Regions from separate parts of the Pseudomonas sp. GOM7 genome, predicted to be linked through region 3. Evidence: predicted binding sites of a transcription regulator. Region 3 holds the regulator's gene; each other region holds the start of a gene.

Region 1 (10,542 bases), 420 kb from region 3:
GTAGCCACGGAACTGGTGCTCCCGGCGCAGCAGCTTGGCGACACGGATCAACTGCTCCATGGTGTAGTCGGCGGAGCGGATGATGCCGGAGCTGAGGAACAGGCCGCTGACGCAGTTGCGTTTGTAGAAGTCCAGGGTCAGGGTCACCACTTCCTCGGGGGAGAAGCGCGCCCGAGGCACATCGCTGGAGCGACGGTTGATGCAGTACTGGCAGTCGTACAGGCAGAAGTTGGTCAGCAGGATCTTCAGCAGCGCCACGCAACGCCCGTCCGGTGTGTAGCTGTGGCAGATGCCCATGCCATTGGTCGAGCCGATTCCTGCCTTGCCCTTGGAGCTGCGTTTCGGTGCGCCGCTGCTGGCGCAAGAGGCGTCGTATTTGGCGGCGTCGGCGAGGATGGTGAGCTTTTCGATCAGTTGCATGCGGAGAATATCGATACTGTTTTTATATACAGTATCCGGGTGCCGCAATGCTATCAAGCCATTCGTGCGGTCATTCCGTGAGGCCGGCGGAGGAAACCTTTTCAACAACCGTGGCGTCATAATGCTATGTCGCACAAGGGGGTCGCCATGCAACGACAGGACACGCACAGCAAGCTGATCGGCTACCTGCTGTGGATATTCGGTTTTCTCGGTTCGCACCGCTTCTACTACGGCAAACCGGTGACCGGCACCATCTGGTTCTTCACCCTGGGCCTGCTGTTCATCGGCTGGATCATCGACCTGTTCCTGATTCCGGCGATGGATCGCGAGGCCGACCTGCGTTTCACCGCCGGTGAGATCGACTACAACGTGGCCTGGATACTGCTGACCTTCCTCGGCGTGTTCGGCGTGCACCGCATGTACCAGGGCAAATGGATCACCGGAATCATCTATCTGCTGACCGGCGGCCTGTTTCTGGTTGGCGTGCTCTATGACTTCTGGACACTCAATACGCAAATTTCCATCAAGAACGCTCAGCGCGGCTGATCGGCAGGGAACTGCGTTCTGGCGTCTCGCTCAAACGCTGCAGAGCGAGGCATCTGCCTCGCAGGAATTCCCTACAGGGATGTGCCACTTGCAGTAAACGAGGCACCCATGAATTCCGAAGAACGAACCCTGATCGATGGCCTGTTCTCGCGTTTGCACGACGCCGAGCGGCAGAGCGCTGCCCGCGATGCCGAGGCCGATGCGCATATCGCCGAGCATGTCGCGCGCCAGCCGGCGGCACCTTATTACATGGCGCAGACCATCCTGATTCAGGAGGCGGCACTCAAGCGCCAGGATCAGCGGGTCAAGGAGCTGGAAGCGCAACTGGCCGAGATGCAGCAACAACGCCCCAGCAGCGGCGGCTTTCTTTCCGGTTTGTTCGGTGGTGGTGCGCGTGATGCTCAGCCGCAGCCGAGCTCGCGCCCGGACGGCTGGGGGCAAACGCGCTTTTCCCAGGGCGCTGCCGCCAGCGACCCGCGACCGGCGCAACCGGCTGCACTGCCGGGGCAGGGTGGTGGTTTCATGCGCGGTGCCTTGCAGACGGCGGCCGGTGTGGCCGGTGGTGTGATGATGGCCGATATGCTCAGCGGCCTGTTCCATCACGGCAGCCCGACGGAGATCGTCGAGGTGGTCGAGCCTCCGCTGCAGCAGGATCCCGGCAATTTCGATGCGGGTTCGCCAGGCGACAGCTATGCCGATGACAGCTACTTCGACGGTGGTGATTTCTTCGACGGTGGTGACGACAGCTTTTTCAGCTAAACGACGCGGATGACGGCATCGCACAGGCTGCCGTCATCCGCCTGGAGGCTTCAGTCGTCGCTGTCGTCGTCATCCCCGCCGTCGACCTTCATGCCCAGTTCCTTGATCTTGCGCGTCAGGGTATTGCGGCCCCAGCCCAGCAACAGGGCGGCATCGCGGCGACGGCCTGCGGTGTGCTTGAGGGCGGTCTCGATCATGATGCGCTCGAAGGCCGGCACGGCGCTGTCGAGCAGGTTGGATTGGCCGCGTGCCAGGGCCTGATCGGCCCACAGGCGCAACGCCTGCTCCCAGTTGGTTACCGGGGCGGCGTCCTGCGGCTGGGTCAGCAGCTCGGGCGGCAGGTCGTCGACATGCACCTCGCGCCCCGACGCCATGACGGTGATCCAGCGGCAGGTGTTCTCCAGCTGGCGCACGTTGCCCGGCCAGGGCAGGTGCTTGAGGTAATCCTCGGTTTCGCTCTTGAGCAGCTTGGGCTCGACTGCCAGCTCCTGCGCCGCACGGGCGAGGAAGTGGTTGGCCAGGGTGGGGATGTCTTCGCGGCGGTCGGCCAGGCGTGGAATATGGATGCGGATGACGTTGAGGCGGTGGAACAGGTCTTCGCGAAACTTGCCGGCCTGCACCAGGGTTTCCAGGTTCTGGTGGGTGGCGGCGATGATGCGCACGTCCACCTTCACCGGGGTGTGGCCACCGACCCGGTAGAACTCGCCATCGGCCAGCACGCGCAGCAGGCGCGTCTGGGTATCGGCCGGCATGTCGCCGATCTCGTCGAGGAACAGGGTGCCACCGTCGGCTTGCTCGAAGCGTCCACGGCGCTGGTTGGCTGCGCCGGTAAAGGCGCCTTTTTCGTGGCCGAACAGCTCGGACTCCATCAGATCCTTGGGGATCGCCGCCATGTTCAAGGCGATGAACGGAGCCGCCGCGCGCGGGCTATGGCGATGCAGAGCATGGGCCACCAGCTCCTTGCCGGTGCCGGATTCACCGTTGATCAGCACGGTGATATTGGAGTGGGACAGGCGGCCAATGGCACGGAACACCTCCTGCATCGCCGGCGCTTCGCCGATGATTTCCGGGGTACGTGCCTGGGCGGCCGGAGCGGCCAGGCTCTGTTGCTCCTGGGCGTGCTGGAAGGCGCGCTTGACCAGGGAGACCGCCTCGTCGACGTCGAACGGCTTGGGCAGGTACTCGAAGGCACCGCCCTGATAGCTGGCCACGGCGCTGTCCAGATCCGAGTGCGCGGTCATGATGATCACCGGCAGGCGCGGATACAGCTCGCGGATGCGGGCCAGCAGGTCGAGGCCGCTGGCGCCCGGCATGCGGATGTCGGAGATGATCACGTCCGGCTGCTGGCGGGTCAGGCGGGCGAGGACGCCGTCGGCACTGTCGAAGCTCTGGATGCTCATGCCTTCCTGCTGCAGGGCCTTTTCCAGTACCCAGCGGATGGAACGATCGTCGTCGACAATCCAGACGGTTTCGTTGCGGCTCATGGCGTGGTCGCTCCTTGTTCCAGTGGCAGGAAGATCGAGAACACGGTGTGGCCTGGGTGGCTCTCGCATTCGATCAGGCCCTGATGCTGACTGATGATGTTCTGGGTGATGGCCAGGCCAAGGCCGGTGCCGTCGGCACGACCGCTGACCATGGGGTAGAAGATGGTTTCCTGCAGTTCCGGCGGGATGCCGGGGCCGTTGTCCATGATCTCCACCTTGACCACCAGGCGGTGGCGGGTATGGCCAATGGTGAACTGGCGCAGGGTTCGGGTGCGCAGGCTGATGCGGCCCAGGCCCATGTCGTGCTTCTGCCCGGCGATGGCCTGCATGCCGTTGCGCACGATATTGAGCACGGCCTGGATCATCTGCTCACGGTCGATCAACAGGTCGGGGATGCTCGGGTCGTAATCACGCACCAGAATGACGCTGCCCTGTGCCTCGGCCTCGATCAGGTTGGCCACCCGTTCCAGCACTTCGTGCACGTTGGTCATCGCCAGCGACGGCAGCTTGTTCGAGCCGAGCATGCGGTCGACAAGGTTACGCAGGCGGTCGGCCTCTTCGATGATGACGTTGGTGTAGTCCTTGAGCTCTTCGTTGGGCAGCTCGCGCGACAGCAGTTGCGCTGCGCCACGGATGCCGCCCAGCGGGTTCTTGATCTCGTGAGCCAGGCCGCGCACCAGCAGCTTGGTGGTTTCCTGCTTGGATAGCTGGGCTTCTTCCTTGGTGATGCGCAGCAGGCGGTCGCGCGGGTGCACCTCCAGCAGCAACAAGGTTTCACCCTTGCTGAACAGCGGCGTCACCGCGTAGTCCACGGTCAGCGTCTGCCCGGTCACCGAGGTCAGCACCGCTTCGCGTTTGTTGAACGGGTGCGCCTGTTCCACCGCCTGGCGCAGGGACGACAACGCCTCGGGCGATTCGGTGAATAGCTCGCTGATGAACTGGCCATGGCTGCGCTGGCCGCTGACGGCCAGGAGCATTTCCGCCGCCGGGTTCATGTACTCAAGGCATAACTGGCTGTTGAGTAGCAGGGTGGCAGTGGTCAGGTTGTCGAGTAGCAGGCGGTGCAGCGCGTCATTGATGGTCATAGGCAGTGCTTTCCGGCAATGGGCAGGAAAATGCAAGAAGCAAACCAAGGCCCCGAAAAGACGCATTTTTTCTGCGTCATCTCGGGATCAGGGCGGACTGCAAGGCGATCAGGCGGGACGTTTCGACCCAAAACAGGGAGAGAATAAAGTTTGGTGCGATTTAATGCACCAAAATGGTGCTCGTTGGGGCTGTTGCCACTTCGACGTCCTGCGCGAAACGGCAGCAGGCCCTAGAGAAATGGCAGGATACTGGGCTTTTCCGGGGGCTTGTCTTTCAGCGGGCACTCCGGGCGCACGCCATAGTCGTCCTTCTTGCACGGTCTGATCTTGCGCTTCTGCGCCAGCGACATGCGGTGCATGTGGAAGGGCTGCGCTGGGGTGCGTTCGACGATCAGGCCAGCAGAATCGATGATCTCGCCCACCAACTGGTGCGTGCCACGGTCGATGTGCTGCAGGGAAAACACCGGGCTGCGGCTGGGCTCGCCCTGGACCACGCCGTCGAGCAACAGGCGGTAGCTATGGCCGGGCAGCAGGCCGGGCTCGCTGGTCAGGGTGACGATCATGTCGCCCGCAGCATGGTGGATCGAAGCATCCGGCTCGGGCAGCAGGATGCGCAGGAGCTGGTAGTGCACCACCGGCTTGGTCACGGCTGGTGGGGCAACGCGGACGCTGGATTGGGGCGTATTCATCTGGGTGCTGTTGGAGGGCGCGATATATACACGCTCGGCACTGCTGCTGCGAGGCTTGTCGGTGAATACGCGATTACCTTCGGCATCGATATAGGTGTAGACCTGCGCTTGAGCGCCCTGGGCCAGCAATAGCAGGCCCAGCAGGAGTGTTCGCATCATCATCCGTTGCTTGCAGGTTTGGCGGGTTTGGGGGCTGGCTTAGGGGGCGGCGGAGCGGCTGGTTGCCTGGCCGGGCTGTTGAGGCTGATGCGTTGCACGGTGAAGGTCTCAGTCGCGCTTTGCTGGATCACCCGATCGCCGTCCAGCACCGCCACGGCCAGGCTGTGCTCGCCGCGGTCGATATTGGTCAATTGCAGGCTCGTCACATTGCTTGCCTGGCCGTAGGGTTGTCCGTCGAGGATCAGACGCAGGCGGTGACCTGGCTGCAGGCGCGGCTGAATGTTCACGCCGACGACGAAGGAGCCGTTGTTGGCGCGCATGGCTTCGTCGTCGGGAATGCCGGTGAGCCGCAGCACTTTGTAGGGCGCCTCTGCCTTCTCTTCGCCAGAGGATGTGGGTGGGGGAAGCTTGGGCGTCTGCATATCCACCGTATTGGTCGGCGGCAGCTCGACGCTCTCGGCAGCGGTGCCGTCCGGTGGTTGGTTGGTGTACACCGTATTGCCGTTGGCGTCGGTGTATTTGTAGATCTGCGCGCTGGCCGGCAGGGCCAGGGCAAGCAGCAGGCAGACGAGTAATGGGCGCATGGGCCTATCCTTGCTCGGATGATGGGCTAAGCCTTGCACTGCTATGGGTTCCTGGCAAGCGCGGGGCGCTTTGGCTGTGATCTTTGCCTGCAAAAGCAGGGTGCTTTTATCAGAACGGTTCTTCGCGTTCTCGGGGAGTGCTTGGTTGGTGCCGGGGCGGGACAGCTGTGTGTTGGGTTCTCGTTTGTTCGGGTGTGTGTTCCGGATTGCCGCGTTTTTGTTGATGTTCTTGGTTTCGCCCTCCCGGGCGAGTCACTTTGCGGGCAAAGTAACCAAACCCTTCCGCCCGATCATCCGGCCCTGGCTGCGCCAGGGTTCGCTCACTCCATCGCCGTTCCATAGGCCCGCCGCGGTGGGCCATCCCAGGCCCATCGCGGCTCTCGGCTTTGGCATCCTGCGTCGCTCTACCTCCTGCATCCATGCAGTCGTCGCGACATCCATGTCGCTCGACCTCTTCCACGACGATTCCGTTCGCCCTCCTGGGCGGGCTCTGCACGCGCCTGAACCCGAGGTAACCCAGAATTAGCGAAGAGTGCTTGAACATGGGTCAGCCTTAAGGCTGACCTGAATGCCGGCTGCAAGTCGGCAAGCCGTTCAATACATGAAACTGCGCGAATGAAACTATTGGTTTAATTCGACAGCCACGTCGTGCTTCCACTGCTACCAGAACACGCCGCGCATGCTCGGAACAACTGTACGTTCAGGCGCGCTAACTCCCCCTTCAGGAGGCCGAACGTAGGCATTGCGCAGGGGGCGAGCGGCATGGATGCCGCGAGAGGCTTAAAGGGCCAGGGACGGCCCTTGTAAGCCGACCCCGGAGCGGTGCCGAAGTGAGGGAAGTCGAGCGCAGCGAGACCCGGATGGCGGGGGTGCGTTTCTTTTGCTTACTTTTCTTTGCGCAGTTCAAAGAAAAGTGAGTCGCCCGAGGGGGCGAAACCCGGAATATCTGAACACACCGAAGCGGCGCCCAGGACACCAACACAGGCCAACAAGACAACACACAACCTTGCCAGTCCGGTATCAAAGACTGACCTTCCCCGAGCTTCCGCGAAAAGCCATAAAAAAGCCCCGCCAGGCTTGGCCAGGCGGGGCTTTCGAGAGCACCGCACGAGGCGGCGCAAGCTGGCTTAGACGCTGTAGTACAGGTCGTATTCCAGCGGGTGCACGAAGGTGCGCACCTTGATTTCTTCTTCGCTCTTCAGCTCGATGTAGGCATCGATGAAGTCGTCGGAGAACACGCCGCCCTTGGTCAGGAACGCGCGGCCCTTGTCCAGCTCTTCCAGGGCTTCTTTCAGGCTGCCGCACACTTGCGGAATCAGCTTGCCTTCTTCCGGCGGCAGGTCGTACAGGTTCTTGTCGGCTGCATCGCCCGGGTGGATCTTGTTCTGGATACCGTCGATACCGGCCATCAGCAGAGCAGCGAAGGCCAGGTACGGGTTGGCAGCCGGGTCCGGGAAGCGCGCTTCAATGCGGCGGGCTTTCGGGCTGGCAACGTAGGGGATACGGATCGAGGCGGAGCGGTTGCGAGCCGAGTAGGCCAGCATCACCGGTGCTTCAAAGCCCGGAACCAGACGCTTGTAGGAGTTGGTCGACGGGTTGGTGAAGCCGTTCAGGGCCTTACCGTGCTTGATGATGCCGCCGATGAAGTACAGAGCGGTCTCGGACAGACCGGCGTAGCCTTCGCCAGCGAAGGTGTTCTTGCCGTCCTTGGAGATCGACATGTGCACGTGCATGCCCGAACCGTTGTCGCCGTACAGGGGCTTGGGCATGAAGGTGGCGGTCTTGCCGTAGGCGTCGGCGACGTTGTGCACGCAATACTTCAGGGTCTGAACTTCGTCAGCCTTGGCGACCAGGGTGTTGAACTTCACGCCGATTTCGTTCTGACCGGCAGTGGCCACTTCGTGGTGGTGCACTTCGACGACCAGGCCCATCTCTTCCATGGCGTTGCACATGGCGGTACGGATTTCATGGTCGTGATCGCACGGCGGAACCGGGAAGTAACCGCCTTTGACGGCCGGACGGTGGCCCTTGTTACCGCCTTCGACGTCCTGATCGGTCATCCAGGAGCCTTGCTCGGAGTAGATCTTGAACATCGAGCCGGAGATGTCGGACTTGAACTTCACTTCGTCGAAGATGAAGAACTCGGGCTCCGGGCCGACGAATACGGTGTCACCGATGCCGGTGGTTTTCAGGAATTCTTCGGCGCGCTTGGCGATGGAGCGCGGGTCGCGGTCGTAGCCTTGCATGGTGCTCGGCTCGATGATGTCGCAGACCAGGATCAGGGTCGGCTCTTCGGTGAACGGATCCAGTACGGCGGTTTCGTCGACCGGCATCAGGATCATGTCGGAGGCTTCGATGCCTTTCCAGCCATGGATGGACGAGCCATCGAACATCTTGCCGTGCTCGAAGAAGTCTTCGTCCAGGGCGTCACGGGCCGGCATGGTCACGTGATGCTGCTTGCCCTTGGTATCGGTGAAGCGCAGGTCTACCCACTTCACGTCGTGTTCTTTGATCAGTTGAACAGCCTTAGACATGTTGTCCTCCAGATGGAAAGGCTCGTATCGATGAGCCCCGATATGTACGGTGAAGCCCGGCGGGATAGTCCTCCAGGGCGACCTGCCTCACAAGGGAGCAAATTGCATGCCAGTGCCCTTTATTGGGCAGAGGCCGCGAAACTCAGGCGCCGTGCCGCTTGCGCGGTATTTATGCCGGTGGTTTTGCACCATTTAAGGGCTGCAAATTCCTTATATGTGCAATTTTGGTGCATCGTCTGCATGGCGCAGTATTTTTGGTCAAAGCTTGAACAATTTCCGCTATAATCCGCGCCCCTGTTTTTCCGCTGCCTGTTCGGGCGCTTATTTCATGAAGCTGATCGTCAAAGTTTTCCCGGAAATCACCATCAAGAGTCGCCCGGTGCGCAAGCAGTTCATCCGCCAGTTGGGGAAGAACATCCGCGCCGTGCTGCGCGATCTTGACCCCGCCCTGCGGGTAACGGGTGTATGGGACAACCTGGAGGTGGAAACCGACCTGGACGATCCCAAGCTGCTCGCCGAGATGACCGAGCGCCTGCGTAACACCCCTGGTATCGGCCTGTTCCTCGAGGTCAACGAATACCCGCTGGGCGATCTCGATGACATCACCGAACACTGCAAGCGCCATTATGCCGAGCAGCTACCGGGCAAGATCTTCGCCGTGCGCTGCAAGCGCGGCGGCAAGCACGCCTTCAGCTCCATCGACGTCGAACGCCATGTCGGTTCGCGCCTGCGCCGCGAGTGCGAGGCGGCCGGTATCGATCTGAAGAAGCCGGAAGTCGAAGTGCGCATGGAGATTCGCGATCAGCGCCTCTTCGTGGTGCACAACCGCCACGAAGGCCTGGGCGGCTACCCGCTGGGCTCGCTGGAGCAGACGCTGGTACTGATGAGCGGTGGTTTCGATTCCACCGTGGCGGCCTACCAGATGATGCGCCGCGGCCTGGTCAGTCATTTCTGTTTCTTCAACCTGGGTGGCCGTGCACACGAATTGGGCGTGATGGAAGTGGCGCACCATATCTGGCAGAAGTTCGGCCGCTCGCAGCGCGTGCTGTTCATCAGCGTGCCGTTCGAGGAAGTGGTCGGCGAGATTCTCGGCAAGGTCGACAACAGCCAGATGGGCGTGATCCTCAAGCGCATGATGCTGCGTGCCGCGACCCGTATTGCCGAGAAGCTGCAGATCGAGGCGCTGGTCACCGGCGAGGCGATCAGTCAGGTGTCGAGTCAGACGCTGACCAACCTGGCGGTGATCGATTCGGCCACCGACATGCTGGTGATGCGCCCGCTGATCGCCAGCCACAAGCAGGACATCATCGACACCGCCACGCAGATCGGCACCGCTGAGTTCGCCAAGAACATGCCCGAGTATTGCGGCGTGATCTCGGTCAACCCGACCACCAAGGCGCGCGGTTACCGCGTGGAGAAGGAGGAGGCGCAGTTCGACATGGCCATCCTCGATCGTGCCCTGGAGCGCGCGACCCAGCTGCCCATCGATCGGGTGATCGATGAGCTGGGCAAGGACGTGCAGGTCGAGGAAGTGCGCGAGGCCCTGGCCGGGCAGATCGTCATCGACATTCGCCACCCCGATGCCGCCGAAGACGAGCCGCTGGACGTGCCGGGTGTCGAGGTGCAGGCGCTGCCGTTCTACGCGCTGAACAACAAATTCAAGGAACTGGATGAGAACCGCCAGTACCTGCTGTATTGCGACAAGGGCGTCATGAGCCGCCTGCATGCCCATCACCTGCTGAGCGAGGGGCATGCCAATGTGCGCGTTTATCGTCCGGCATAGGACGCCGGGGTTGAATGGCGGGAGTATCCGCCATCGCCCTCCCGACCTGGCGCTTCAAGCGATGCCCTGTCTGGTTCGCTGAAACAGTTTTGTTCATATTCGTCGTCCAGGCTGGGCGACACACCGAATCCTCTGATCGAGATACACACAGTGATCGAAAAACTGCGCAACATCGCCATCATCGCCCACGTTGACCATGGCAAAACCACCCTCGTCGACAAACTCCTGCGTCTGTCCGGCACCCTCGACCGCAAAGAAGCGGAAAACGAGCGCGTCATGGACTCCAACGACCAGGAAAAAGAGCGCGGCATCACCATTCTGGCCAAGAACACCGCGCTGAAGTGGAACGACTACAACATCAACATCGTCGACACCCCCGGGCACGCCGACTTCGGCGGTGAGGTGGAGCGCGTGATGAGCATGGTCGACTCCGTGCTGCTGGTGGTCGACGCCCAGGACGGCCCGATGCCGCAAACCCGTTTCGTGACCCAGAAGGCGT
Region 2 (10,542 bases), 1.3 Mb from region 3:
ACTCCCACCGTTCCACTTGCGGCTTGGCGCTTGAAGCTTGCGGCTAAAAAGGCTTATCTTCGCCGTCGGCCACAGCAGTGGCCAACGTCGCTCGGACGGTTCCGGGCGCTTACGTACCCCGAGGAAATCATGGCCGAAAACGCCAAGCGCCGCTTTGCGCGCATAGATCGTCTCCCCCCTTATGTCTTCAACATCACCGCCGAACTGAAGATGGCCGCGCGCCGTCGCGGTGAGGACATCATCGACTTCTCCATGGGCAACCCCGACGGGGCGACACCGCCGCACATCGTCGAGAAGCTGGTGCAGGTCGCCCAGCGTGAAGACACCCATGGCTATTCCACCTCCCGCGGCATTCCCCGCCTGCGTCGCGCCATCTCGCGCTGGTACCAGGAACGCTACGACGTGGGGATCGATCCGGAAAGCGAAGCGATCGTCACCATCGGTTCCAAGGAAGGCCTGGCACACCTGATGCTGGCCACTCTGGATCATGGCGATACCGTGCTGGTACCCAACCCCAGCTACCCCATCCACATCTACGGTGCGGTGATCGCCGGCGCCCAGGTGCGTTCGGTGCCGCTGGTACCGGGGGTGGATTTCTTCAACGAGCTGGAACGCGCCATCCGCGAATCGATCCCCAAGCCGAAGATGATGATTCTCGGCTTCCCCTCCAACCCCACCGCGCAGTGCGTGGAGCTGGACTTCTTCGAGCGCGTGGTGGCCCTGGCCAAGCAGTACGACGTGCTGGTGGTGCACGACCTGGCCTATGCCGATATCGTCTACGACGGCTGGAAGGCACCCTCGATCATGCAGGTGCCGGGCGCCAAGGACATTGCGGTGGAGTTCTTCACCCTCTCCAAGAGCTACAACATGGCCGGTTGGCGCATCGGCTTCATGGTCGGCAACCCGGAACTGGTCAGCGCCCTGGCGCGGATCAAGAGCTACCACGACTACGGTACCTTCACCCCGCTGCAGGTGGCAGCCATCGCCGCCCTGGAGGGCGACCAGCAATGCGTGCGCGATATCGCCGAGCAGTACCGCCAGCGCCGCAACCTGCTGGTCAAGGGCCTGCACGAAATCGGCTGGATGGTGGAGAAACCCAAGGCGTCGATGTACGTCTGGGCCAAGATACCCGAGGCCTACGCACACCTGGGCTCGCTGGAATTCGCCAAGAAGTTGCTGGCCGAGGCCAAGGTCTGCGTATCACCCGGCCTGGGTTTCGGCGACTATGGCGATGACCACGTGCGCTTCGCCCTGATCGAGAATCAGGATCGCACCCGTCAGGCACTGCGCGGCATCAAGGCCATGTTCAGGGCCGATGGCCTGCTGCCGGCGAAGAAGGCCAAGGCCGAGCAGGAGTGATGTGGAAGGGGCGCCAGCGATGGCGCCCCTTTCGTTTTGTTCAGCCGGAATAGTCCAGCGCCGTCCAGTTACGGCTAAGCCCCTGCGACAACACACACTGTGGGCTATCCAGTTCCTGATTGTGCAGCAGCGTGGTATCCCCTTCCGCTTCGCCAAGACGCTCGGTGAGCCACTGCAACCTGCCGCAATTGGGGGTTTCGATCACATAGCTGGCCGCGATGCTGGAGTGATGCCCCGGCAGATGGACCACATCCAGCACACGCCCCGCCTCTTCCACGCGTCTCCCGTCGGAAACCAACACGGCCCAGGCCTGTTTGCCGTCGATCACCAGGTAGGCGCCATTGGCCTGTGGCCGCTCCATCTGCGGCTGCGCACAACCGCCGAGCAGGGCCAATAGCACAATCGTCACAAGCATCTGTTGCATTGTTCATTCTCCTTTACCAGAACGCCCGTCAGGGGGATTGGGCGGGTGGATGTCGCTGCGATGGCCTAACTATTACGCGATACTGTTTATTTGTACAGTACTTTTCGGATAGGCTTGCAACCACTGATAAACGAGCAAGGCACAGGAGCATCATCATGCTGGACGTACTGCAAGTGAAACATCAGGTCAATCGCATGCCGCTGGAGCGCGTGCGCGCCATGGTCGAAGAGCTGCAGCGTGAAGGCCTGGTGATGGAGGGGCGCACCCCCTTCAACCGTACCCATTTCAATACCTGCTTCGCCGAAATCGAGGCGCTGCTGCAACGCGCCGGCTATCACCGGCAACTGGACGTGGTCGGCTATCAGGGCCTGGCCTATGCCCTGTTCGACCCTGCGCGCTGGGAGGCGGTGGAGGTGTTGCGCTGGCTGCGCGACTTCGTCGAGGAGTCGCGCAGCGTCCCGGCCTCCTGAACGCGCCTCAAAAACGTTCAGCGCAGGCATCGGGTGCACGGCATTGGCCCCGCACAGGGCCTTCTCGGGCGCTGCCCGCTGCGCCTCGTGCGGCGCAGGTGACTGATTTGCAAGGCAATCGCCTCGCTTATCGGGGCTGGCGGAAAAACTGGCAAGCACTTTGCTAATTCCCCTTCAGCATCCTGCGTAGCGCGCCAACGGCGGCGGGCCGAGGATCACGGACAACGGCGTCCGTCGGATCACCTTCCTCCCAGCGAGGCGATCTGACGCACGCCGTTTTTTTGCGCCCGAAAAAAGAGATCAGCCCATGACCGATCGTGATTCGAAAAAAGCCGTAGACAGCAGCCGCCGTAATTTCCTCAAGCAATCCATCGCCATGGCCGGGGCCATCGGCGGTATCGCCGCCCTGGGGCTGTCGGCCCCGGCCTCGTTGCGTAGCGCCGCCTGGGCGGCCGGCTCCGACGCGCCGGAGAAGGCCGCGCTGAAGGTGGGTTTCATCCCGCTGACCGACTGCGCCTCGGTGGTGGTGGCCGCCACCCAGGGCTTCGGCGAGAAATACGGCCTGACCATCACCCCGAGCAAGGAGGCGTCCTGGGCCGGTGTGCGTGACAAGCTCAACACCGGCGAACTGGATGCTGCCCATGTGCTCTACGGCATGATGTACGGCGCCCAGCTCGGCCTGGCCGGCCCGCAGAAGGACATGGCCGTGCTCATGAGCCTGAACCAGAACGGCCAGGCCATCACCCTCTCCAAACAACTGCGCGAGGCCGGCGTGAGCAACGGCGCGCAACTGGCCGAACACATCAAGAAAGGCGGCAGCCCGCTGACATTCGCCCAGACCTTTCCCACCGGCACCCACGCCATGTGGCTGTACTACTGGCTCGGCAGCCTGGGCATCAACCCCATGAGCGACGTGAAGACCATCGTTGTGCCGCCACCGCAGATGGTCGCCAACATGCGCGTCGGCAACATGGACGGCTTCTGCGTCGGCGAGCCTTGGGGTGCGCGGGCGATCTTCGACAAGATCGGCTTCACCGCCACCACCACCCAGCAGATCTGGCCGGATCACCCGGAGAAGGTGCTCGGCACCACCCGCGCCTTCATCGAGCAGTATCCCAACGCCGCTCGCGCGCTGATCATGGCCGTGCTCGACGCCAGCCGGTTCATCGAGGCCAGCGAGGAGAACCGCAAGAGCACGGCCAAGCTGATTGCCGGCAAGGCCTACGTCAACGCGCCGGTACAGGTGATCGAGCCGCGCTTTCTCGCCCACTACGAGGACGGCCTCGGCAACAGTTGGCAGGACGAGCACGCCATGGCCTTCTGCAAGGACGGCAGCGTCAACTTCCCCTACCACTCCGACGGCATGTGGTTCCTCACCCAGTTCAAGCGCTGGGGCCTGCTCAAGGAGGCCCCGGATTACGCCGCCGTGGCCGCCCAGATCAACCAGACCGTGCTTTACGCCGAAGCCGCCGGCGCGCTCAAGCTGGCCGTGCCCGGCAGCCCGCTGCGCAGCAGCACGCTGATCGACGGCGTGGTTTGGGACGGCAGCAACCCGGCTGCCTACGCCGACTCCTTCGCCATCAAGGCCTGACCGGAGGTGGACATGAATGCGCCCCTGAAAACACCCCTGCAGCCCGTCGCCAAGCCGCGCCTGTCGTCGCGGCTGCCCAGCGCCGCGGCCCTGGGCAACCTGTGCAAGGCCGGCATCGCGCCGCTGCTGGGTATCCTTGCCTTCATAGGCTTCTGGTCGTTGCTGGCGCAGTACAGCGAGGGCCTGCCCGGGCCGTTGAGTACCTGGCAATCGGCGCTGGTGCTGTTCGCCGATCCCTTCTACGACAACGGCCCCAACGACATGGGCATCGGCTGGAACATCCTCAACTCGCTCGGCCGCGTCGGGGTCGGTTTCGGCCTGGCGGCGCTGGTGGGCATCCCGCTGGGCTTCGCCATCGGCCGCTTCGCCTTCCTTGCCGGCATGCTCGCGCCGATCATCAGCCTGTTGCGTCCGGTCTCGCCACTGGCCTGGCTGCCCATTGGCCTGCTGGTGTTCGAGGCCGCCGGCCCGGCCTCGATCTGGGTGATCTTCATCAGCTCGATCTGGCCAATCATCCTCAATACCGCCGCCGGCGTGGCCAGCGTGCCGCAGGACTACCTCAACGTTGCCCGCGTGCTCAAGCTGTCGGAGTTCAAGGTGCTGACGCGCATCCTCTTCCCCGCCGTGCTGCCGCACTTGATGACCGGCATCCGCCTGGCCATCGGCGTGGCCTGGCTGGTGATCGTCGCCGCGGAGATGCTCACCGGCGGCATCGGCCTGGGTTTCTGGGTGTGGGACGAATGGAACAACCTCAACGTCGAGCACATTCTCATCGCCATCATCATCGTCGGCCTGGTGGGCCTGGCACTGGAGCAGACACTGCTGCTGATCGCCAAGCGCTTCGACTACGCCAGCTAAGGAGACGAACATGGACAAATTCGTGGAGCTGACCGGCGTCAGCAAGCACTTCGACACCAGGAAAGGCCGCTTCCAGGCGCTGACAGACGTCAACCTGAGCATCGCCCGCGGCGAGTTCGTGGCGCTGATCGGCCACTCCGGCTGCGGCAAGTCGACGGTGCTCAACCTGATCGCCGGCCTGCTGGAAGCCAACGAGGGCGGGCTGATCTGCAACGGCCGCGAGATCGACGGCCCCGGCCCCGAACGCGCCGTGGTGTTCCAGAACCACAGTCTGCTGCCCTGGATGACCTGCTTCGGCAACGTGCATCTGGCCGTGGAACGGGTGTTCGGCGCACGCGAAGGCAAGGCCCAGCTCAAGGCCCGCACCGAACAGGCGCTGAACATGGTCGGCCTGGGTCATGCCATGCACAAGCACCCGAACGAGATCTCCGGCGGCATGAAGCAGCGCGTCGGCATCGCCCGCGCCCTGGCCATGGAACCCAAGGTGCTGCTGATGGACGAGCCGTTCGGCGCCCTCGACGCCCTGACCCGTGCGCACCTGCAGGACGAGTTGCTGCGCATCGTCGCCCAGACCCGCAGCACCGTGGTGATGGTCACCCATGATGTGGACGAGGCGGTGCTGCTGTCCGATCGCATCGTGATGATGACCAACGGCCCGGCGGCGACCGTGGGCGAAACGCTCAGCGTCGAGCTGCCGCGCCCGCGCGATCGCCTGGCCCTGGCCAGCGACCCGCAGTACCACGCCTATCGCAGTGCCGTGCTGGAGTTCCTCTACCAGCGCCAGCAGCGCCCGGCCGCCTGACCCGATGCAACCGCCCCGGCTCATGGGCCGGGGCGGCGGAACCAATCGCTTCGCTTGTACACGAACAGGGATCCTCAACAACCAGGCAGGCAACTCCCGTGTTAGACCTCTCCACCTGGAATCTGTCGATTCCCACCGAACCGACTCCCACCACCATCAGCACCCAGCGCCTGAACAATGGCTATCAGAGCCGTTACTTTCGACGCAACGACGACGGCAGCGTGACCTTCTGGGTACCCGTCACCGGCTCCACCACCGAAGATGCCCGCTATCCACGCAGCGAGCTGCGCGAAACCCAGCGCGATGGCAGCCTCGACAACTGGCAGCATGCCAGTTCGGACAGTTACCTCAGTGCGGTACTGCAGGTCGATCAGGTGCCCAGCAAGGGCAAGGTGGTGATCGGCCAGGTGCACAGCACCGACGTGCCCGGCAGCGAGAACGACCCTCTGCTCAAGCTGCAGTATCACTATCGCCGTGGCGTCGGTCGCGTCGAACTGCTGCTGCGCGCCCGTCCGGGCGACAGCGAGGTGCAGAACATCCTGCTGGCCGACAACGTGCAGCTCGGCGAGCGCTTCGGCTACGACCTGCGGGTCACGCCCAGCGGGCGTATCGGCATCAGCGTGGCCAGTGTCGATGGCGACGAAGGCTCGCTATACCGTCAGTTGAGCAGCCGCTGGAGCACCCAGAGCCTGTACTTCAAGGCCGGCGCCTACGTGCAGGACAACTATGGGCCGGACAAGGAAGGAGGCCGAGTGACCTTCTACCACCTCAACAGTCAGCACCGCTGAGCAACTGCGTGATCCCAGCATCTGCACGATTGCGCAGCGCCATGCCCGTCAAGGCCGAAGCCACAGAGGCCCCCGCCACATACGGCTGATCATCCGCCCCGTGAGCACGCCCCGTTGCGGTGCACCGGCCTCGCCAGCGCCTCCTTTTGCGCCAGGCACGGGTGCGCCGAACGCCCTCGAACCCGCAACCGCCGGGCTTTACCCTGCTTGGCGCAGCTCTTGCTAGATCACGGCACAAGGTAGCCAACGGCGGCCACCTCCTTCACGACAAAGACGTCGCCTCACCTCGCCCTCACGGGCCGTGGTGAAGCGACGTTTTTTTTCGTGTTCGCCCCAGTGTCCGGGGCTGGCGCAGACCTCGCGATCCGAACCTGCGCTGCAACCGCTCGAACCTGCTTGCGGCCCAGGCCGCAGGGCTCTGCATCACAAGTGCGGGGCCTCCCCGGCAGGCGCGGCCGCCGTGTCCACGACCACGGTTCGCCGCGCGCTGTCGGGCTCCTTCTCGCTGATGAGGTGATCGATGAATACAAGTTTCTGGAAAGCCGGGCACGCCCCCACCCTGTTCGCCGCCTTTCTCTACTTCGACCTGAGCTTCATGGTCTGGTACCTGCTCGGGCCACTGGCGGTACAGATCGCCACCGATCTGGAGCTGAACGCCCAGCAACGCGGCCTGATGGTGGCCACGCCGATTCTGGCAGGCGCCGTGCTGCGCCTGCTGATGGGCTTTCTCGCCGATCGTCTGTCGCCCAAGACCGCCGGCCTGCTCGGCCAGGTGGTGGTCATCGTGGCGCTGTTCTGCGCCTGGCGAATCGGTATCGGCAGCTACGAACAGGCCTTGCTGCTGGGCCTGTTCCTCGGCTTCGCCGGTGCCGCCTTCGCCGTGGCGCTGCCGCTGGCCTCGCAGTGGTATCCGCCGCAGCACCAGGGCAAGGCCATGGGCATCGCCGGCGCCGGCAACTCCGGCACGGTACTGGCGGCGCTGTTCGCCCCGGGCCTGGCCGCACTCTCGGGCTGGCAGAACGTGTTCGGCTGGGCGCTGATCCCGCTGCTGGCGGCCCTGGCGATCTTCGCCCTGGTGGCCAGAAACGCCCCGCAGCGCCCCAAGCCCAAGGCCTTCGCCGATTACCTCAGGGCCCTCGGCGACCGCGATAGCTGGTGGTTCATGTTCTTCTACAGCATTACCTTCGGTGGCTTCATCGGCCTGGCCAGCGCCCTGCCCGGCTACTTCAGCGACCAGTACGGGCTGAACCCGGTCACCGCCGGCTATTACACCGCCGCCTGCGTCTTCGCCGGCAGCCTGCTGCGCCCGCTCGGCGGCGCCCTGGCCGACCGCATCGGCGGCATCCGCACCCTGCTGATGATGTACGGCATCGCTTCACTGTGCATTGCCGTGGTGGGCTTCAACCTGCCCAGCTCGAGTGCGGCGCTGGCCTTGTTCGTCGCTGCGATGCTCGGCCTGGGTGCCGGCAACGGCGCGGTGTTCCAGCTAGTACCGCAGCGCTTTCGCGCGGAAATCGGCGTGATGACCGGGTTGATCGGCATGGCCGGTGGTATCGGCGGCTTCCTCCTCGCCGCCGGCCTCGGCGCCATCAAGCAGCACACGGGGGATTACCAGCTTGGCCTGTGGCTGTTCGCCAGCCTCGGCGTGCTGGCCTGGATCGGCCTGCATGGGGTCAAGCAGCGCTGGCGCACCACCTGGGGCAGTGCCGCAGTGAGCGCTGCGCGGGTGTGAGCGAACCCTCGCTGGTTCACCTATCGTAGGGTGCGCACGGCGCACCCTACGATCCACAGCGCTTACCCAATCAACCATTTGCGGAAACCACCCCATGGCCCTGCAACTGAGCACCGGCGAAGCCAGCGCCACCGGCCCGCGCAGCGAGAATCAGGACGCCCTGCGTGTGGTCACCCCGGCGCCGGCCCTGGCCGCCAGCCGGGGCTACCTGCTGAGCCTGGCCGACGGCGTCAGCCAGTGCGCCGATGGTGGCCTGGCGGCCCGCGCGACTCTGCAGGCACTGGCGCTGGATTATTACGCCACGCCGGAAACCTGGCCCGTGCAGTACAGCCTGGATCGCCTGCTCACCGCGCACAACCGCTGGCTGCAGGCCAACGGCGGCGGTCAGCCGCTACTCACCACCCTCACCGCCCTGGTGCTGCGCGGCCGGCGCTATACCTTGGCGCATATCGGCGACAGTCGCGCCTACCTCTGGCGTGACGGCCAACTCATGCGCCTGACCGAGGATCATGTCTGGGAACAGCCGGGCATGCAGCATGTGCTCAAGCGCGCCATGGGTCTCGACCAACATCTGGTGGTGGATTACCGGGAAGGTGAGCTGCAGGTCGCCGACGCCTTCCTGCTGATCAGCGATGGCGTCTGGAGCGCACTCAGCGACGCGCGTATCGCTCAATTGCTACAGAGCAGCAACGATGTCCAAGGCCTATGCCAGGCGCTGATCGCCGAAGCGCACCGCGCCGGCAGCCAGGACAACGCCAGTGCCCTACTGGTGCGAATCGAGCGACTCCCCGAGGAAGCGGCCCTGGCCGACACCCTGGCGCAATTGGCGCACTGGCCGTTGCCACCGCGCCTGCGTGCCGGGCAACACTTCGAGGGCTGGCGGGTCGAAGGGCTGCTGGGCGAGTCGCGCCAGTCGCTGATCTATCGGGTCAGCGATGCCGATGGCCAGCCCTGGCTGCTCAAGACCCTGCCCACCAGCCGCGCCAGCGAAGAACAGGCTGGCCCGGCACTGTTGCAAGAAGAATGGCTGCTGCGCCGCGTCGCCGGTCGCCACTTCCCCGAAGTGCACGCCCTGCCACAACGCCAGCATCTGTATTACGTACAGCGCGAATACAAGGGGCAAACCCTGGAGGCACGCCTACGCCAGACGGGCCCGCTGAGCCTGGCGCAGTGGCAGGATCTGGCTCCACGCCTGATCAAGGCACTGGGGCTGCTGCACCGGCGCAATATCGTCCATCGCGATATCAAGCCGGAGAACCTGCTGCTCAGCGACGACGGTGAACTGCGCGTACTCGACTTCGGCCTGGCCTACTGCCCAGGCCTGAGCCACGACGAGGTCCATAGCCTGCCCGGCACACCCAGCTATATCGCCCCGGAAGCCTTCGCCGGCAGCCCGCCCAACCCACAGCACGATCTTTACGCCGCCGGCGTGACGCTCTATCACCTGCTGTGCGGGCACTATCCCCATGGCGAGATCGAAGCCTTCCAGCGCCCGCGTTTCGCTCAACCCGTGCCGGTCAGCCGTTACCGCCCGGACATCCCGACCTGGCTCGACGAATTGCTCGCTCGCGCCGTCGACGCCAGCCCGGAACAGCGCTTCGAGACCGCCGAGGAATGGCTGCTGGCGCTGGACATGGGCGAGCGCAGATCGCTCGACAAGCGGCCACGGCCCTTGCTGGAACGCGAGCCACTGCGGGTCTGGCGCACGGTGGCGTTGCTGTCGCTGCTCATCAATCTGCTGCTGGCGGTACTGCTGCTCAAGTAATGCACGCACCAAGGCAAGGCATTGCGCCCTAGAAAGAGGCATCCATCGGTGAAAAAAGCGCCAACTATCGCTGCCGAGAGCCTGTAAACGGGCCACTCGGCGAGTTGGCACAAGCACTGCATTGGTATTGCCACAAGGTAAACAAGGCGCCTCCTTCAACGAAGAAGGTGGCGCCCCCCGATAGAACGGGATCTGGACAAAGGCGTCCTCGCTAGGTGACTAGCGGGACGCCTTTTTTGTTTTCCGGTTCGCCATTGCTGGCGACCACGCTCAGAGCCGTCGCGGCGCGAGATCGCACCCGACAACCTTTTACCGTGATCAACGAATCAGGAGACAGCCGGCATGCAGAAACTCAAGCTGGTGATGATCGGCAACGGCATGGCGGGTGTGCGCACCCTCGAAGAGCTGCTCAAGCTCGCCCCCGATCTTTATGACATCACGGTGTTCGGCGCCGAGCCGCACCCCAACTACAACCGCATCCTGCTTTCGCCGGTGCTGGCTGGCGAACAGACCTTCGAGGAGATCGTGCTCAACGATCTCAACTGGTACGCCGACAACGGCATCAAGCTGCTGCTCGGGCGCAAGGTAGTGAAGATCGACCGCAAGGCACGCCGGGTGATCGCCGATGACGGTAGCGAGGCCGAGTATGACCGCCTGCTGATCGCCACCGGTTCCACGCCCTTCATCCTGCCGATTCCGGGCAAGGATCTGGACGGCGTGATCGGCTACCGCGACATCGCCGACACCCAGACC
Region 3 (10,542 bases):
CGGAGAAGCGTCTGGCGGTGGAAAGCAGCGCCAACCAGGACAGCCCGCTGATGCATGGCAACACGCCGATTCTCGGCCTGGATGTGTGGGAGCACGCTTATTATCTGCGCTACCAGAACCGTCGACCGGAATACATCGGCGCCTTCTACCATGTCATCGACTGGGACGAAGTGGCGCGTCGCTACCGCCAGGCCATGGGTTGAGCTGGCAAGGTATGCGCGTGACGCAGGCTGTTGCGCTTGGCCGTAATGGCCGCATCTTCCGCTACCTGCTGGGTGGCACCATCCTGTTCTGTGGTGGCCTGCTGCTGCTGATCCAGGCCCTGGTGCTGCTCGACCAGAGCGCGCAACCTCGTCTGCTGCAAGCGCTGCAGGCTGGCCTGCTGTGCGCTTCCGGCACGGCCCTGGGGGCCTTGCCGGTGTTGTGCATGGGCAACTTGTCCGCACGCATGCGTGACAGGCTGCTGGGCTTCGGCGCCGGGGTGATGCTGGCGGCCACGGTGTTTTCCCTGCTGGTGCCAGCACTCGAGGTGGCCAGGGAACAAGGCTTCTCGGCCTGGGGCGCGGGCGCTCTGGCCAGTATCGGCGTGTTGCTCGGGGTGGTTGCCATGCACCTGTTGGGGCGCCGCCTGGCGCAACGGCAAGGTGAGCAGAGCCTGGCCTCCGGGCTCGTCCTGTTCGTCATCGCCATCACCGCACACAACGTGCCCGAAGGCATGGCGGTCGGCGTCGCCGCTGGTGCAGGCTTGAGTGGTGCGCAGGGGTTGGCCATCGGCATTGCCCTGCAGGACATGCCCGAGGGATTGATCGTGGCACTGGGCCTGGCCAGCGCTGGCATGGCGCGCGGCAAGGCGGTGCTGATCGGTGTGGCCTCGGGCCTGGTGGAACCGTTGTTCGCGGTGCTCTGCGCCTGGTTGGTGGGCATCTCGCAGCTACTGCTGCCCTGGGGCCTGGCGTTGGCAGCGGGGGCGATGCTGTTCGTGGTGATCCATGAAGTCGTGCCCGAGTCGCAGCGCGAAGGGCATGGCAGCGAAGCCTGCCTGGCCCTGACCGCAGGCTTCTGCCTGATGATGGTGCTGGATACGGCCCTGGCGTAGCCCGCATTAATCCGGGGGAGGGCTCCCGGATTGCATCCGGGCTACCTTTGTACATGTGTAGGAGCGAGCTCTGCTCGCGAAGCTTTTGGCGTTACCTGCGTTCGCGAGCAGAGCTCGCTCCTACAGTTCGTAGGGTGCGCTGTGCGCACCGCTTGTGCTTCGGATGCAGCGGCTTGGTGCGCACGGCGCACCCTACGGCGTCGCGTATACCGGGCGCTCCGTGCACGATGGATGTCTTGCAGCTTGCAGCTTGCAGCTTGCAGCTTGCAGCTTGCAGCTGCTTTATTCGCCCTCGTCGAAATAGTTGTCGATCAGCGCGATCAGCGCCTGCATGGCCGCTTCGTCCTGCTCGCCCTCGGTGTGCAGATGCACCGGGGTGCCTTTGCCGGCCGCCAGCATCATCACCGCCATGATGCTCTTGCCGTCCACCAGGCTGTCGCTGCTACGGCCGATACGCACCTGGCAGGGGTACTGGCTGGCAACACCGACGAATTTGGCGGCAGCACGAGCGTGCAGGCCGAGTTTGTTGATGATGGTGACTTCGCGGATTGGCATCGCGGCAGGGATTCCTTAGCTGAGGTCGCGGTGGCGAACCTGGACGTTCTTCAACGAATGCTTGAGGGCTTCGCTCAGGCGTGCGGCCAGGTACACCGAACGATGGTGTCCACCCGTGCAGCCGATGGCGATGGTCACGTAGGCGCGGTTGCTGGCGGCGAAGCGCGGCAGCCACTTCTCCAGGTAGGTGAGGATGTCCTGATACATATCTTCGACCTCCGGCTGCGCGGCCAGGTAGTCAATGACCGGCTGATCGAGACCGGAGAAGTCGCGCAGCTCCGGCTTCCAGTAGGGGTTGGGCAGGCAGCGGGCGTCGAACACCAGGTCGGCATCGACCGGCATGCCACGCTTGAAACCGAAGGATTCGACGAGAAAGGCCGTGCCGCTCTGGGTTTGCCCGAGCAGGCGCAGCTTGAGGGTGTCGCGCAACTGGTAGAGGTTCAGGCGCGTGGTGTCGATCTTCAGGTCGGCCAGGTCGATGATCGGCGCCAGCAACTGGCTTTCGTAAGCGATGGCTTCTGCCAGTGAGCGGTTGTCGTTGGTCAGCGGGTGGCGCCGACGGGTTTCCGAGAAACGCTTGAGCAGGGTGTCGTCTTCGGCGTCGAGGTAGAGCACCTCGCAGCGAATACCGCGCTTGTGCACTTCGTCGAGCAGTTCGGGAAAGCGCCGTAGCTGGCTGAGCAGGTTGCGCGCATCGATGGATACCGCGACCTGAGGCAGCATCAGATCGCTCTGCGGCAGGAAGCGTTCGGCCAGATCCGGCAGCAGGCTGGCCGGCAGGTTATCGATGCAGTAGAAACCGTTGTCTTCGAGTACATCGAGGGCAGTGCTCTTGCCGGAGCCGGAGCGACCGCTGACGATGATCAGGCGCATGGTTATTGACCGTTCTGGATGTCCACGACCACCTGGTAGAGCGCTTCACTGGTCGGCGCCTGGCGCAGGCGTTCGCGCACGTCCTGGCGGTCGAGCATGCTGGCGATCTGGCGCAGGAGTTCGAGGTGGGCGTCGGTGGCGGCTTCCGGCACCAGCAGGACGAACAGCAGATCGACCGGCGCGCCGTCGATGGCGTCGAAGTCGACTGCCGTGTCCAGGCGCAGCAGGGCGCTGATCGGTGCGTTGCAGCCGGCCAGGCGACAGTGAGGGATGGCGATGCCGTTGCCGAAGCCGGTGGAGCCAAGCTTCTCGCGGGCGATGAGGCTCTCGTAGATGTCCTGATTGTCCAGCTCATCGAGGTCGCGGGCGACCAGGCTGGCGATCTGTTCGAGCACACGCTTCTTGCTGCCGCCCGGCACGTTCACCAGGGAACGGCCGGGGGTCAGGATATTTTCAAGTCGGATCATGGAAGGGAAATGTCAGCGGGCTGTGGCGCCTTGCAGGCGATCGAGCTGCTTTTCCTTGTGCTTGATAAGTTGACGGTCGAGTTTGTCTGCCAGCAGGTCGATGGCAGCGTACATATCGTTATGTTCGGCGTTGGCGACGACCTCACCGCCAGCAACGTGAAGGGTGGCTTCGATCTTCTGCTTGAGCTTTTCGACCTCCATGATCACCTGAACATTGGTGATCTTGTCGAAGTGGCGTTCCAGTCGGCCGAGTTTCTCGCCGATGTAGTCACGCAGGGCGTCGGTCACATCCAGCTGATGTCCACTGATGTTGACTTGCATACCGCTTTCTCCTTGTTGCCTTGTGTAAGAGATAGGCCTTAACGAGGCCCACCACCGGAACACTGTGGCCTGCTCGCCATGGACGAGCAGTCGATCTTGCTCACATCAGTCGCTTGCGTTCGCTGGAGGGGGCGATACCGAGGGATTCACGGTACTTGGCCACCGTGCGACGGGCGACTTGGATGCCTTGTGCCTCCAGTAAACCAGCGATCTTGCTGTCGCTCAACGGCTTTTTCGCGTTTTCCGCGGCCACCAGTTTCTTGATGATGGCGCGAATCGCCGTCGACGAGCATTCGCCGCCTTCGGAGGTGCTGACGTGGCTGGAGAAGAAGTATTTCAGCTCGTAAATGCCACGCGGGGTATGCATGAATTTCTGCGTGGTGACGCGCGAGATGGTCGACTCGTGCATGCCCACCGCCTCGGCGATGTCGTGCAGCACCAGGGGCTTCATCGCCTCGTCGCCATAGTCGAGAAAGCCGCGTTGGTGCTCGACGATCTGCGTGGCTACCTTCATCAGGGTCTCGTTGCGGCTCTGCAGGCTCTTGATGAACCAGCGCGCCTCCTGCAACTGGTTGCGCATGAAGGTGTTGTCGGCGCTGGAATCGGCGCGTTTGACGAAGCCGGCGTACTGCGCATTGACGCGCAGGCGCGGCATGGCTTCCTGGTTCAACTCCACCAGCCAGCGGCCGTTGTGCTTGCGCACGATGACGTCCGGCACCACGTATTCCGGCTCGCTGGATTCGATCTGCGAGCCCGGGCGCGGATTGAGGCGCTGGATCAGCTCGATGACCTGCTTGAGCTCGTCTTCCTTGAGCTTGGTGCGGCGCATGAGCTGGGCGTAATCGCGGCTGCCGAGCAGTTCCAGGTGTTCGCTGACCAGGCGCTGGGTGTCGTTGAGCCAGGGCGTGCTGGCCGGGAGTTGGCGCAGTTGCAGCAGCAGGCACTCGCGCAGGTCGCGGGCGCCGATGCCGGCCGGCTCGAACTGCTGAATGCGGTGCAGCACCACTTCCACTTCGTCCAGTTCGACGTCCAATTCCGGGTCGAAGGACTCGGTCACTTCCTCGAGGGTTTCTTCGAGGTAGCCATCGTTGTTGATGCAGTCGATCAGGGTGGCGGCGATCAGCCGATCCTTGTCCGACATGGGCGCGAGGTTCAGTTGCCAGAGCAGGTGGCTGTGCAGGCTCTCGCCGCTGGAGGTGCGGGTGGTGAAGTCCCACTCGTCATCGTCGTTGCTTGGCAGGCTGCTGGCGCTGGTCTGGTAGATGTCTTCCCAGGCGGTATCGACCGGCAGCTCGTTGGGAATGCGTTCGCCCCACTCGCCTTCCTCCAGGTTATCAACCGTCGGAGTGGCTTCCTGGTAGCTCTCTTCCTTGCTCGGCGCGGGAGCAGCGCTTTCGGCGCCGTCGGCCATCGGGTCGCTGTTGTCGAAGTCGTCGCCGTCTTCCTGGCGCTCGAGCATGGGGTTGGATTCCAGCGCCTCCTGAATTTCCTGTTGCAGATCCAGAGTCGACAGTTGGAGGAGGCGGATGGCCTGTTGCAGCTGCGGGGTCATCGTCAGCTGCTGGCCCATCTTGAGGACTAGCGATGGTTTCATTGCAGACCTTAATTTACCGGCGAGTTACGCCTTCCACATCAGGGCGCCGAAGCGCCGCCAGGAAGCAAATTATATGCCTGAAAATCTCGTCCTTGCCTAGGGGCTGTCCTATTTCCGTCATCTAAATATGGATGTTTACAGACGGAACTCGTGGCCCAGATAAACCTCTTTCACCGTCTGGTTGGCGAGGATGGTCTCGGCGTCGCCTTCGGCAATCAGTTGGCCATCGTTGACGATGTAGGCCGTTTCGCAGATGTCCAGGGTCTCGCGTACGTTGTGATCGGTGATGAGAATGCCGATACCCTTGGTCTTGAGGTGATGGATGATCTGCTTGATGTCGCCCACGGAGATCGGGTCGACACCGGCGAAGGGTTCGTCGAGCAGGATGAACTTGGGGTTGGTGGCCAGGGCGCGGGCGATTTCCACGCGGCGTCGTTCACCACCGGACAGGCTCATGCCCAGGTTGCCTGAGATGTGGTGGATGTGGAATTCCTGCAGCAGGTTCTCCAGCTCCGCCTGGCGCCCGGCGCGGTCGAGATCCTTGCGCGTTTCGAGGATGGCCATGATGTTGTCGGCCACCGACAGCTTGCGGAAGATCGAGGCTTCCTGCGGCAGGTAGCCGATGCCGGCGCGGGCACGACCATGCATGGGCTGGTGGCTGACGTCGAGGTCGTCGATCAGCACACGTCCCTGGTCGGCCTGCACCAGGCCGACGATCATGTAGAAGCAGGTGGTCTTGCCGGCACCGTTGGGGCCGAGCAGACCGACGATCTGGCCGCTCTCGATGTTCAGGCTGACGTCGCGTACGACCTGGCGGCCCTTGTAGCTCTTGGCCAGGTGTTGGGCTTTGAGAATGGCCATTACTGCTGTTGATCCGCGGGTTTGTTCTTGGGTTGGATGACCATGTCGATGCGCGGACGCGGCACGCTGACGTTGTTGCCGGTGGCGCGTCCTGCGTTGACGATCTGGCGGCGGGTGTCGTAGACGATCTTCTCGCCCTCGAAGGTATTGCCTTCCTGGATCACCTTGGCCTGGTCGATCAGTACGATGCGTTCGTTGCTGGCGAAGTACTGGATGGTCTTGCCGTAGGCTTTGACGATTTCCTTGTCCACGGCGGGCTTCTGCTCGTAGTAGGCGAGGTTGCCGACCGAGGTGAACACGTCGATGTCGCCGCTGGCGGTCTGGGTGATGGTCACGGTGTCGCCAGTGATCTTCAGGGTGCCCTGAGTGATGATCACGTCGCCGCGATAGACCGCCACGCCCTGCTTGTCATCCAGTTCGGCGGTATCGGCCTGGATGCGGATCGGCTGGTCGCGATCGGAGGGCAGAGCCCAGGCGGCCGCGCTTCCAAATGCGGCGCCGAGGCTGAGAATCAGGGGGAGGGTGTTAACGAACCTCATGCTGGCCTCTTACGTTGGACAGCAGGAGCATCCTGCCGTCATTCAAGTACGCTTTCATTCCTTGTGCCGTGGTCACCCCGTTGGCCGCGACGATTCTAACGGCTTGCTCGGTCTGCGCATATTCCTTGTCAGGAATTACGGTCATGCGGCTACTGGTGATGATGGTGGGGCGGTTCTTGGCATCGGTACGGGCAATGCGCACGTCGTCGATCAGTTCCACCTCTTTGCCGCCGGGGGATACCTCGGCGCGCTGGCTGGTGACCTTCCACGGCAGGTTGGTGCCGCGGTACAGATCCAGTTTGGGGTTTTGCACCTGGGTGATGTCGGTGCTCTTGACGTGCTCGAGCTTGTCGGCGGTCATGCGGTAGTGCAGCTTGCCATCGTCCTGGAACTGCACGGTGTGCGCGCCGATGGCGTAGAAGTCGATGGTCTCGTCGCTGTCCGTCTGTTGCGGCGTGCGGCTGGTTTCCGGAGCGATGTTCCAGTAGCCGAGTGCGCCGACGAGTACGGCGATCAAGGCGAATATCAGCAGGTTGAGCGCTTTGCGTGGCATGTCGTGCCCTACAGGTAAGCGGCTTGAGCCGCGTCCAGCGTGCCCTGGGCACGCATGATCAGTTCGCAGAATTCGCGCGCAGCGCCTTCGCCGCCACGCGCCTGGGTCACGCCATGGGCGTGCTGGCGGACGAAACCGTCGGCGCTGGCCACGGCCATGCCCAGGCCGACGCGGCGCATGACCGGCAGATCCGGCAGGTCGTCGCCCAGATAGGCGACCTGTTCATAGCTTAGGCCGAGTTCGGCGAGCAGGCCGTCGAGTACCACGAGCTTGTCCTCGCGGCCCTGGAACAGATGCTGGATGCCGAGGTTGTTGGCACGCCGCTCCACCACCGGGGTCTTGCGCCCGCTGATGATGGCGGTGCGCACGCCCGAGGCCATGAGCATCTTGATGCCATGGCCGTCGAGGGTGTTGAAGGTCTTGAACTCGCTGCCGTCTTCGAGAAAGTACAGGCGGCCGTCGGTGAGCACGCCGTCGACATCGAACACGGCCAGTTTCACGGCGCGGGCACGCTGCAGCAAGGTATTCATCACATCACTCCTGCGCGCAGCAGGTCGCCGAGGTTGAAGGCGCCCACCGGGCGGTCTTCTGCATCGACCACCACCAGGGCGCTGATCTTGTTGTCTTCCATGATTTTCAGGGCTTCCGCGGCGAGCATTTCACCATGTACGGTCTTGCCGTGTGGGGTCATCACCTCGTCGATCAGCGCCTGGCGTACGTCGATGCCCTTGTCCAGGGCGCGGCGCAGGTCACCGTCGGTGAAGATGCCGGCCAGGCGGCCGTCGCGCTCCAGCACGGCGGTCATGCCCAGGCCTTTCTGGGTCATTTCCAGCAGGGCGTCGCGCAGGCTGGTGCCACGTTGCACCTGCGGCAGGGTATCGCCGGCATGCATGACGTTCTCCACCTTGAGCAGCAGGCGTCGGCCCAGGGCTCCACCGGGATGGGAGAAGGCGAAGTCCTCGGCGGTGAAGCCGCGCGCCTCCAGCAGGGCGATGGCCAAAGCGTCGCCCAGGACCAGGCTGGCGGTGGTCGAGGAGGTGGGGGCCAGGTTGAGCGGGCAGGCTTCCTGCGCCACGCGGGCATCGAGATTGGCCTCGGCGGCCTTGGCCAGCGGCGACTCGGGGTTGCCGGTCATGCTGATCAGACGGATGCCCAGACGCTTGATCAACGGCAGCAGGGTGACGATCTCGGCGGTGGTGCCGGAGTTGGACAGGGCCAGGACGATGTCGTCCTTGGTGATCATGCCCATGTCACCGTGGCTGGCTTCGGCGGGGTGGACGAAGAAGGAGGCGGTGCCGGTGCTGGCCAGGGTCGCAGCGATCTTGTTGCCGATGTGCCCGGATTTGCCCATGCCCACCACGACCACGCGCCCCTTGCAGTCGAGGATCATCTCGCAGGCCTTGACGAAGCTGGTGTCGAGGCGTGGCAGCAGATCCTGCACGGCTTCGATTTCCATGCGGATGGTGCGGCGGGCGGTTTCGATCAGATCGGGGCGTTGGCTCATGTACGGCGGCTGCTTCGGGTGAAAAGGCGGGGATTATACCGATAAAGGATGACGTGCTCACCTTTTCCAATTCGCAAACTGGCTCGCAAAGCTGTCATGAATCTGAACGTTACAAATCCGTACTCTGGGCCCTGGGGGCTGCAAATGCTATAGTCCGCGGCCATTTCGGCCATCCAGCAGTTGTGTCTCCGAGCATGGGAGGTGGCGTCTGCCAGGAAGGCTTGATTCTCAAGGAGTTCAGATGAGCGCCGAACACGATTACGCGATCGAGCTGCAGGGCGTCAGCTTCCAGCGTGGTTCGCGAGCCATTTTCGACAAGGTCGACATCCGCATTCCGCGCGGCAAGGTCACCGGCATCATGGGGCCGTCCGGTTGTGGCAAGACCACGCTGCTGCGCCTGATCGCCGCCGAGCTGCGCCCGTCCGCCGGTGACGTGCGGGTTGCCGGGGTCAGTCTGCCCAAGCTGTCGCGCGATGAGCTGTTCGACATGCGCAAGCAGATGGGTGTGCTGTTCCAGAGTGGTGCGCTGTTCACCGATCTCGATGTGTTCGAGAACGTGGCCTTTCCCTTGCGCGTGCATACCAAGCTGCCGGAAGAGATGATTCGTGACATCGTCCTGTTGAAGCTGCAGGCGGTCGGTTTGCGCGGTGCCGTCGAATTGATGCCGGACGAGCTGTCCGGTGGCATGAAGCGGCGGGTGGCTCTGGCCCGGGCGATTGCCCTGGATCCGCAGATCCTCTTGTACGATGAACCGTTCGTCGGCCAGGACCCCATCGCCATGGGAGTGCTGGTGCGCCTGATCCGCCTGCTCAACGATGCGCTGGGTATCACCAGCGTGGTGGTCTCCCATGACCTGGCGGAAACCGCCAGCATCGCCGATTACCTCTACGTGGTCGGCGATGCGCAGGTGCTCGGGCATGGCACGCCGGACGAACTGATGAATTCCGATAACCCGCGCATTCGCCAGTTCATGAAGGGCATTCCGGATGGCCCGGTGCCGTTCCATTATCCGGCTCCCGATTATCGCGATGACCTGTTGGGGAAACCTTGATGCGTAGAACTTCTCCGCTGGAGCGGGTGCGCCTGTTCGGCCGTGCGGGTATCGATGTGGTGGCCACGCTGGGGCGTTCGGTGCTATTCCTCGGGCATGCCGTGTTCGGTCGCAGTCGGGCTGGCAAGCCCCTGCAACTGCTGATCAAGCAGCTCTATGCCGTGGGCGTGCTGTCGCTGGCGATCATTGTCGTGTCAGGCATCTTCATCGGCATGGTGCTGGCGCTGCAGGGCTACAACATCCTGGTCAGCTATGGTTCGGAGCAGGCGGTGGGGCAGATGGTCGCCCTGACCCTGCTGCGCGAGCTGGGCCCGGTGGTCACGGCGCTGCTGTTCGCCGGGCGTGCCGGTTCGGCCTTGACCGCCGAGATCGGCAACATGAAGTCCACCGAACAGCTCTCCAGCCTGGAGATGATCGGCGTCGATCCACTCAAGTACATCGTCGCACCACGCCTATGGGCGGGTTTCATTTCCATGCCATTGCTGGCCATGATCTTCTGCGTGGTGGGCATCTGGGGTGGGGCGATGGTCGCCGTGGACTGGCTCGGTGTCTACGAGGGCTCGTTCTGGGTCAACATGCAGAACAGCGTTTCCTTTTACGACGATGTGCTCAATGGTGTGATCAAGAGCGTCGTCTTCGCTTTCGTGGTGACCTGGATCGCCGTGTTCCAGGGTTACGACTGCGAGCCCACATCCGAAGGCATTAGCCGCGCCACCACGCGTACGGTGGTATACGCCTCGCTGGCCGTGCTCGGGCTGGACTTCATTCTGACCGCTTTGATGTTTGGAGATTTCTGATGCAAAACCGCACGCTGGAGATTGGTGTCGGCCTGTTCCTCCTGGCCGGTCTGCTGGCCTTGCTGCTGCTTGCCCTGCGTGTCAGTGGCCTGAGCGTCGGTACCGCTGGCGATACCTACAAGGTCTATGCCTATTTCAACAACATCGCCGGGCTCACGGTGCGGGCCAAGGTGACCATGGCCGGTGTGACCATCGGCAAGGTCAGTGCGATCGACCTGGATCACGACAGTTACATGGGGCGTGTCACCCTGGAACTCGATAGCAAGGTCAACAATCTACCGGACGATTCCACCGCTTCGATCCTGACCGCTGGCCTGCTCGGTGAGAAATA

The links. The regulator sigma-54, encoded in region 3, starts transcription at its own class of promoters, with help from an activator protein. The targets are predictions, from matches to a motif close to ANTGGCATNNANNTTGCTNT.
Region 1: glnA (glutamate--ammonia ligase) is a predicted target of sigma-54. The motif match lies at 8,355-8,374, and genes of this name have one in related genera.
Region 2: OU800_RS13465 (CmpA/NrtA family ABC transporter substrate-binding protein) is a predicted target of sigma-54. The motif match lies at 2,401-2,420, and genes of this name have one in related genera.

What each region holds. Positions count from the first base shown of each region.
Region 1 covers NZ_CP113519.1:4,774,519-4,785,060, reverse strand. Annotated here, with positions in the region: gene OU800_RS21175 (putative DNA modification/repair radical SAM protein) at 1-420, opposite strand, end outside; gene OU800_RS21170 (NINE protein) at 568-966, shown strand; gene OU800_RS21165 (DUF2076 domain-containing protein) at 1,075-1,725, shown strand; gene ntrC (nitrogen regulation protein NR(I)) at 1,776-3,209, opposite strand; gene glnL (nitrogen regulation protein NR(II)) at 3,206-4,294, opposite strand; gene OU800_RS21150 (DUF4124 domain-containing protein) at 4,525-5,139, opposite strand; gene OU800_RS21145 (DUF4124 domain-containing protein) at 5,142-5,726, opposite strand; gene glnA (glutamate--ammonia ligase) at 6,854-8,260, opposite strand; gene thiI (tRNA uracil 4-sulfurtransferase ThiI) at 8,589-10,043, shown strand; gene typA (translational GTPase TypA) at 10,194-10,542, shown strand, end outside.
Region 2 covers NZ_CP113519.1:3,062,718-3,073,259, forward strand. Annotated here, with positions in the region: gene alaC (alanine transaminase) at 130-1,359, shown strand; gene OU800_RS13455 (hypothetical protein) at 1,400-1,783, opposite strand; gene OU800_RS13460 (transcriptional regulator) at 1,939-2,253, shown strand; gene OU800_RS13465 (CmpA/NrtA family ABC transporter substrate-binding protein) at 2,561-3,844, shown strand; gene ntrB (nitrate ABC transporter permease) at 3,857-4,702, shown strand; gene OU800_RS13475 (ABC transporter ATP-binding protein) at 4,713-5,504, shown strand; gene OU800_RS13480 (polysaccharide lyase family 7 protein) at 5,603-6,292, shown strand; gene OU800_RS13485 (nitrate/nitrite transporter) at 6,813-8,024, shown strand; gene OU800_RS13490 (bifunctional protein-serine/threonine kinase/phosphatase) at 8,119-9,789, shown strand; gene nirB (nitrite reductase large subunit NirB) at 10,132-10,542, shown strand, end outside.
Region 3 covers NZ_CP113519.1:4,358,398-4,368,939, reverse strand. Annotated here, with positions in the region: gene OU800_RS19360 (superoxide dismutase) at 1-203, shown strand, start outside; gene OU800_RS19355 (ZIP family metal transporter) at 215-1,096, shown strand; gene OU800_RS19350 (HPr family phosphocarrier protein) at 1,379-1,651, opposite strand; gene rapZ (RNase adapter RapZ) at 1,667-2,524, opposite strand; gene ptsN (PTS IIA-like nitrogen regulatory protein PtsN) at 2,527-2,991, opposite strand; gene hpf (ribosome hibernation-promoting factor, HPF/YfiA family) at 3,004-3,312, opposite strand; gene OU800_RS19330 (RNA polymerase factor sigma-54) at 3,413-4,906, opposite strand; gene lptB (LPS export ABC transporter ATP-binding protein) at 5,042-5,767, opposite strand; gene lptA (lipopolysaccharide transport periplasmic protein LptA) at 5,767-6,306, opposite strand; gene lptC (LPS export ABC transporter periplasmic protein LptC) at 6,293-6,859, opposite strand; gene OU800_RS19310 (KdsC family phosphatase) at 6,868-7,389, opposite strand; gene OU800_RS19305 (KpsF/GutQ family sugar-phosphate isomerase) at 7,389-8,363, opposite strand; gene OU800_RS19300 (ATP-binding cassette domain-containing protein) at 8,605-9,414, shown strand; gene mlaE (lipid asymmetry maintenance ABC transporter permease subunit MlaE) at 9,414-10,211, shown strand; gene mlaD (outer membrane lipid asymmetry maintenance protein MlaD) at 10,211-10,542, shown strand, end outside.